3 regions of the Bacillus sp. V33-4 genome follow, and region 3 is predicted to be linked to each of the others. Evidence: predicted binding sites of a transcription regulator. Region 3 holds the regulator's gene; each other region holds the start of a gene.
The links. The regulator LexA, encoded in region 3, represses DNA repair genes until DNA is damaged. The targets are predictions, from matches to a motif close to CGAACATATGTTCG.

Region 1 (2,274 bases), on a different contig from region 3:
CGCCGACAAGCTGTGCGCGTTGCCTTGATGTGCCGCCAGCCGTATAGGAAACAGCCCGAAGCAGTGCCACTGGACCGTAACGGTTGCGAATTCTGTCAACAACATAGCCCAAATCACGCTTTTTCCCTTTGTCAGCATTAAATAAACTGAGCTGCAGATGATCGTCATCAACCATATTCCCAAGTGAGATCGAAATTTGCCGGACTGTTTTCCCTTCATAATGTTCATCGAAAAGCTCAAGGCAGACCCGGTAAAGTTGCATCGTCACATTTGTCGGCTCCTTCATCGTCCTCGAGCGGTAAAAGCCGCCGCCAAATTCATCCTCGCTGTAGCCGGCACCGAAACTGACCGTTCTCCCGGCCTTTTTTTCATCACGCGCTCGTTTTGCAACCTCCTCGCACATTTCTAATATCACACTTTTAATCTCATCCTCCTCTTTATAATCGCGGAGCAGAATCTGGCTTTTCCCATAGCTAAGCTGCCCTTCCATAATCGGGGCGCCAATATCGGAAAAATCGATTCCCCAGGCATGATAATAAAGCTGATTCCCGATAATCCCAAACTTTTTTTCAAGCTTTTTCAAATCATAGCGGGCCAGTTGCCCGACCGTAAAAATCCCCATCCCATTGAGATTTTTCTGCATCCGTCTGCCGATTCCCCACATTTTGCTTAATGGAGACACCGTCCAAAGCTTTTCCGGTACGTCATCATACGTCCACTCCGCAATTCCGTTTGTTTTCGCTTCAAGATCGAGGCAAAGCTTTGCCATCAACATGTTCGGTCCAATCCCAACCGCACAGGTAAGCTGAAATTCGCGTTCAATATCATCTCTTATTTTTCTGGCAATTGTCGTTGCATCGCCAAAGATGTTGGTCACTCCATCTACCTGGATAAAACTTTCATCGACACTGTACGTATGAATCGATTCTTTCGGAACGTAGCGGTGAAATACGCGGGTAATTTCGGTGGAAATGCGCATATATGTAGCCATCTGTGGTTCGACGAGAATAATGCGCGGATCATTCGGAATTTCAAACAGCCGCGAACCGGTTTTTACACCGAACTCCTTTTTTAAACGCGGTGAAGCAGCGAGCACGATACTGCCGGGGTTTTCCAAATGGCTGATGACCGCCAAATAACAATTAAGCGGATCAAGGCCTTGCATGACAGCAGAACAGCTTGCATAAAAGCTTTTCATGTCAATGCATAAAATCTGTTTGTGCGGCATCTCGTTGTAATTGACCATGAACGCTCCTCCATTTTCTATAATTACAGAACGTTTGTTCCATTTCATTGTACCCATTATATTAAGCGAATAGACGTTCTTATTCAATGGAAATTTTACGACGAATTTCTTGAAATCGACTTTCGTGCCAGCCTGATTCTTTTTTGGAAAAGCGTTATAATCAATTCGAGGTGTAACGACATGGATAAAAAATTTATTTTTAAAATGATTCAAAATTGCTTGCGGCAATACCAGCATGAGCTGCCGCTGAGTGAAGAAGATTACGATAATTTATATCAAAAAATTGTCGGGCAAAAACAGGAGGAAGCAGACGTAGATCTGCATGATATTGTGAATGATGTCGTTTATGAGTATTTAACCGGTTAAATTTCGCATGCCAAAACGGCATAAACGATAACTAAAAAAAGCCGATGCGCAATGCATCAGCCAGATTATTTTACATCGATCGCCTTGATTATTTTAGCGGGATTGCCACCTGCCACCGTGTTTTCCGGCACATCTTTTACCACAACAGCTCCGGCTGCAATAACAGCGTTGTCACCGATAGTCACCCCGGGAGCAATAACCGCCCGTCCGCCAATCCAGACATTGCTGCCATTGTAACAGGCTTTCCGTATTCAGTCCCGGCGATGCGCTCGTATGGATCGAGTGGATGGGTTGCCGTGTAAATATGGACGCCAGGCGCCATAAAACAATTTTCGCCGATCCGAACCTCGCACACATCCAATATGACGCAATCAAAATTGGCATAAAAATTTTCACCGACATGAATATTGTAGCCGTAATCACAGCGAAAAAATGGTTCAACGAAGAGATTTTCCCCAGTAGATCCAAACAGTTCCTTTAAGATCGACGTTCTCTTATCATACTCTGTTTCCAAAGTTTCGTTGTATAGACGGGTAAGCTTTCGGGCGTATTCGCGTTCTTTCACAAGCACAGGATCGGACGCAACATACAGCTCGCCGTTCAGCATTTTTTTCTTTTCAGAACTCATTTAAACCACCTACCTATGCTTTTTAGTTTCCCGC
Region 2 (2,274 bases), on a different contig from region 3:
CTTAACTTTAGCAAGTTTCAAATTGAGATGCAACTAAACAACCCTGTTATCCTTAATTTAAACGTTTACAGGCGAATTCATCCAGAGCGGCTGATGCTTTATTCATTTTTTTTATCTTGCTCACTCGGAAATGTATGCAAAAAATCTTTGTTGAAGCTTGTATCTGTGCCAATTTTCGGATTCTGTCCGTCCTTGTCCGCCAGTGACCCTGCATGTTCGATGATATGTTTGCCATATTTCTCCCTCAGCTTTTCAACCGTTTGCAGCAGGGGCTCCTTTTTAGCGTCTTCTTCAAACGAAAATAGATCAAGCTGTTTGATTGCCTGTCCTTTTTCCTGAAGATCTGTCCCGGTGACTCCCAACAGCCTGACCGGGTCACCGTTCCAATGCTTTAAAAAAAGCTGTCCGGCCGCAGAATGTATTTCCTCTTTGCGGCTGATCGGGTTGTCGAGCTTTCTGCTTCTCGTAATGGTTTTTCTGTCCTTATAGCGGATTGTCACTGCAATGTTTGCCGCGACAACCTGCTTTCTCTTCAGCCTGATTGCCACCTTTTCGGACAGGCCTTCAAGAACATGAAGAAGAGCCTGCTGATTGGCGACATCCTTTGGAAGGGTCGTCGAATTGCCGACGCTTTTAAAATCGGACACAGATTCAGGGTCAACGGGCCTGCGGTCTTCGCCGTTCGCGCGTTCTTTCAGCCTCGCTCCATTAATCCCGAGGTGCTTCTTCAAAGGAATCAGATCTGCGGCCGCGAGATCGCCAATTGTGTGAATTCCAATTGCAGCTAATTTTTCAGCCGTCTTTTTACCGATCCCATACATCTCCCCGACAGGCAGTGGCCAGAGAATTTTTGGTACATCGCGCTTTCTTAGGATTGTAATCCCCATTGGTTTTTTCATATCGGATGCCATTTTGGCAAGAAATTTATTCGGAGCAATCCCGATGCTGCAGGGCAGGTCAAGCTGCTCATAAATCCTGTTTTGGATCGTTTCGGCTATTAGAAGCGGTTCGCCAAGTTCATGGCTTTCCGTGATATCCATATACCCTTCATCGATTGAAACCGGCTCGACGAGGTCGGAAAATTGCCGCAGGATCTCGAACATTCCAATTGAAGCGGCCCGATATCTTTCAAAATTCGGCTTTTTGACAATCAGCTGTGGACAAAGCTTGCGGGCTTCCCATAAAGTCATCGTTGTTTTAACGCCGAATTTCCTTGCCTCATAGCTGCAGGTTACAATAATGCCGCGCCGTTCTTCAACATTGCCGGCAATCGCAAGCGGCTTCCCCTTCAAAGATGGATCATATGCCATCTCCACAGAAGCATAGAAACTGTTCATATCTACGTGCAAAATGACTCGGCCCTTTTTTGGATACATCTCTTTCATGCCGGCACTTCCCTGATTTTCGGATTCTGTCTTTATTTTACCAGAAATCATTCACAAACACACGTTCTTGACCAGCGCTTTTTAGGCCAATTAAAAAAAACAGCCCAATCGAAGAGCTGTTTCCTGTTTGAAAATTAATTTGTTTGTGCCTGACCCTGCATATGTTCTCGAATCTCTTTGATCCCTTCAAGCGACTGGACTAGAATGGATGGATCGATAATCGTGATAAGACGCTGATCCAGATTGGCTACACCGGTGAAGTAATTTGTCTTTTGATAGGCGATTAAGCCGATCTGCTTTAGATCATCGGACGGGATATCGAGAATTTCTTTCGCATCTTTCACAAGTACGCCAAGCGCCAGATCATCTGTTTGCAGGACGATTAATCTTGTTTGCTCAGTGATCTCCAAACTGCGCTTATATAAAATGTTTTCAAAGTCGATGACAGGTATTAATTCTCCTCTTACCTTAACAATCCCGTTTACATATTCCGGAAGGTGGGGAATCGGCGTTGCCCCCTCCATTTTTTCGATGGAAATAACATTTTCGATTGGGATCGCATAATCTTCACTTCCCACCTGAAAAACAACCACTTTTTTTATTTCACTCACGCTCATTCCCCCTATTATATAAACACACCAATATTTACCTACCTTTTATATTACAAATTACCTAGGTCATTTGTCTATAGTAAATAGGAATTTTTATATAAAAAAAGGGAACCACAATGGCTCCCTCATTGGTTAAGCTTCAGTTACTTCCGCGATAATGGCAATCACCATTTCTGCAAGTTTGTTTAACTCTTCAATCGGCATCCGCTCGTTAGTTGTATGAATTTCCTCATAACCGACAGCGAGATTGACCGTTGGGATGCCGAAACCGGCGATCA
Region 3 (2,274 bases):
TTTTTCAAATTCTTTTCAGGACGGTACCCTTTGCTGACGGCACGGACCATCCCTCTTTTTATTTTTATATTATGGATTTTCCGTTGATACTCCTCAACCATGCCAACTATTTTTAATACCATTGAGTCCGACTCTGACAATTGCAGTTCACCGTTGTCAGCTATGCTGTAAATTTTCACGCCTTCTTTGAAGATGCAGTGCAGGAGTGCTATTTTCGCGTTGCCTCTCCCAAGCCTCGTTTCATCCTGGATAAGAACTGCGTCAATATCGCTGTGCTTGATGATGGTGAGTAGTTGAAGGATTCCTTCCCGGTCGAGTTCATAACCACTTGCTCGTTCTTTAATAGAAGCAATAATATGATATTTGTATTTTTCAGCAAGATTGATTAACTCTTCTTCTTGCCTCAGCAAGGAAGTTTCCTGGGATTCTTTGGTCGTGCTGACCCGGCTGTAAAGAATAGCATTCATTTTTTTAATGCTCCTTATTCACCGGCATAAATTTTAATATCATCCGCCGGTGATTCACCTACGGGAATCACAATTTCATCTCCAGGATAAATTAGATCCCCGCTGATACCGTTAAGCGTTTCTACTAAACTGACAAATTGTTGTGGCGACAATGAGTGTTCATTTGAGAATTCGTTCGATAGCGTCCATAAAGTGTCGCCTTCCGCCACTTTAATTTTCATATAGTTTTCGCCTTCGTCGGGTCCGTTAATTAATAAAGCTGTAGCAAAACTAAACAAAATAAGCAGGATAGCAAAATAGTAGTTGGACCATAGTTTTCTCATCGTTTCCATTTCAAAACACTCCATTTCAGAATATATGTTCGTATTTGTTAAATTGATTATAAATCGAACGTTTGTTTCATGTCAACAAAAAAACTCGAACTTATGTTTGTATACTGTCCACATACATGCTATACTTAATTCAACAATAACCATAACGAGGTGCATAGTTATGCCAAAACTATCGAAACGCCAACAAGATATACTTTCTTTTATTAAAGAAGAAGTGAAAAAAAAGGGATATCCCCCTTCCGTACGGGAAATCGGCGAGGCAGTAGGACTTGCTTCCAGCTCAACCGTCCATGGTCATCTTGCACGGCTTGAAAGCAAAGGACTCATTCGCCGTGACCCTACAAAGCCGCGTGCAATTGAGATACTTGAGTTAGATGAAGCAGCACACATTCCGCAGATTAATGTGAGAAGTGTCCCGATTGTCGGTAAAGTAACAGCCGGTCTGCCGATTACAGCCGTTGAAAATGTTGAGGAATACTTCCCACTTCCCGAACGGCTTGCTCCGGCGGATGATCACGTATTTATGCTTGAAATCATGGGTGATAGTATGATAGAAGCAGGGATTCTTGATGGCGACTATGTGATTGTGAAGCAGCAGCAAACCGCAAATAATGGGGACATTGTCGTAGCAATGACGGAAGAAGATGAAGCGACGGTAAAACGTTTTTTTAAAGAGAAGGACTTTTTTCGCCTCCAGCCTGAAAATTCCACCATGGAACCGATCATCCTCCGCCATGTCTCGATACTTGGAAGGGTAATCGGTGTATACCGCCATATCCATTAATTTATTTGTTAAAGAAAGCAAGCCGAATGGCTTGCTTTGGCTTTTTGGTGACACTATTCTTGCCAACTAAATATATCTTAGTGCAAAAGGTTACAAAAAAGGCAGAAATGAATCTTTATATCCAGTCTCTTGCCATTTATAGTAATCATGGACCACAAAAATTAATCAGAAAATTCGATATATTTACATATATTATCAAGAAAGGAAAACAATTATAATAAATATACAGCAAGAATTAACCTAGGGTCTTTCCAAATATTCGACCGTGGGAGTGTGAAGGAAGTATGTATGAAAACATTGTCTTCGCAACGTTATTTGGTGGGCTTGCCGGGGTTATTGGACATGTTAAAAGCAAGGGCAAAATGATCATGCCACGGAAAACAAAGAAATTTATTTATTTAGGGTTTTTTGAGGACTTTCTAACGGGGGCAATGTCGGCAGCTCTTCTCGTTTTATCTTCGGGGATCAATTCAGTGTTGAACGTTCTCTTTATTTCGATTGTCGCCGGGTTAGGTGGAGAAGCGCTGATCAGAAAATTAGAATTAATACAATGGCAGGAGCAGCAAGACTCTTTGCCCGAAAAAAAACCGGACAACTGCAAAAAAGAATAATAGCCTGAACTATAATCTGTTGAGGTTTTCAACGGATTTTTTTTTGAAACCAATAATGAAAAAAAGTAGATCTTGTCATC

Region 1: a site for LexA is predicted at 1,313-1,326, ahead of CVD23_RS11545 (Y-family DNA polymerase). Genes of this name have one in related genera too.
Region 2: a site for LexA is predicted at 1,440-1,453, ahead of CVD23_RS11475 (DNA polymerase IV). Genes of this name have one in related genera too.

Annotation. Positions count from the first base shown of each region.
Region 1 covers NZ_PGVC01000029.1:77,328-79,601, reverse strand. Annotated here, with positions in the region: gene CVD23_RS11545 (Y-family DNA polymerase) at 1-1,246, opposite strand, end outside; gene CVD23_RS11540 (YqzH family protein) at 1,427-1,612, shown strand; partial or broken gene CVD23_RS11535 (maltose acetyltransferase domain-containing protein) at 1,678-2,240, opposite strand.
Region 2 covers NZ_PGVC01000029.1:63,191-65,464, reverse strand. Annotated here, with positions in the region: gene CVD23_RS11475 (DNA polymerase IV) at 99-1,385, opposite strand; gene CVD23_RS11470 (chemotaxis protein CheW) at 1,520-1,996, opposite strand; gene CVD23_RS11465 (M20/M25/M40 family metallo-hydrolase) at 2,129-2,274, opposite strand, start outside.
Region 3 covers NZ_PGVC01000018.1:47,929-50,202, reverse strand. Annotated here, with positions in the region: gene CVD23_RS07175 (YneB family resolvase-like protein) at 1-467, opposite strand, end outside; gene yneA (cell division suppressor protein YneA) at 482-799, opposite strand; gene lexA (transcriptional repressor LexA) at 960-1,583, shown strand; gene CVD23_RS07155 (DUF4257 domain-containing protein) at 1,868-2,194, shown strand.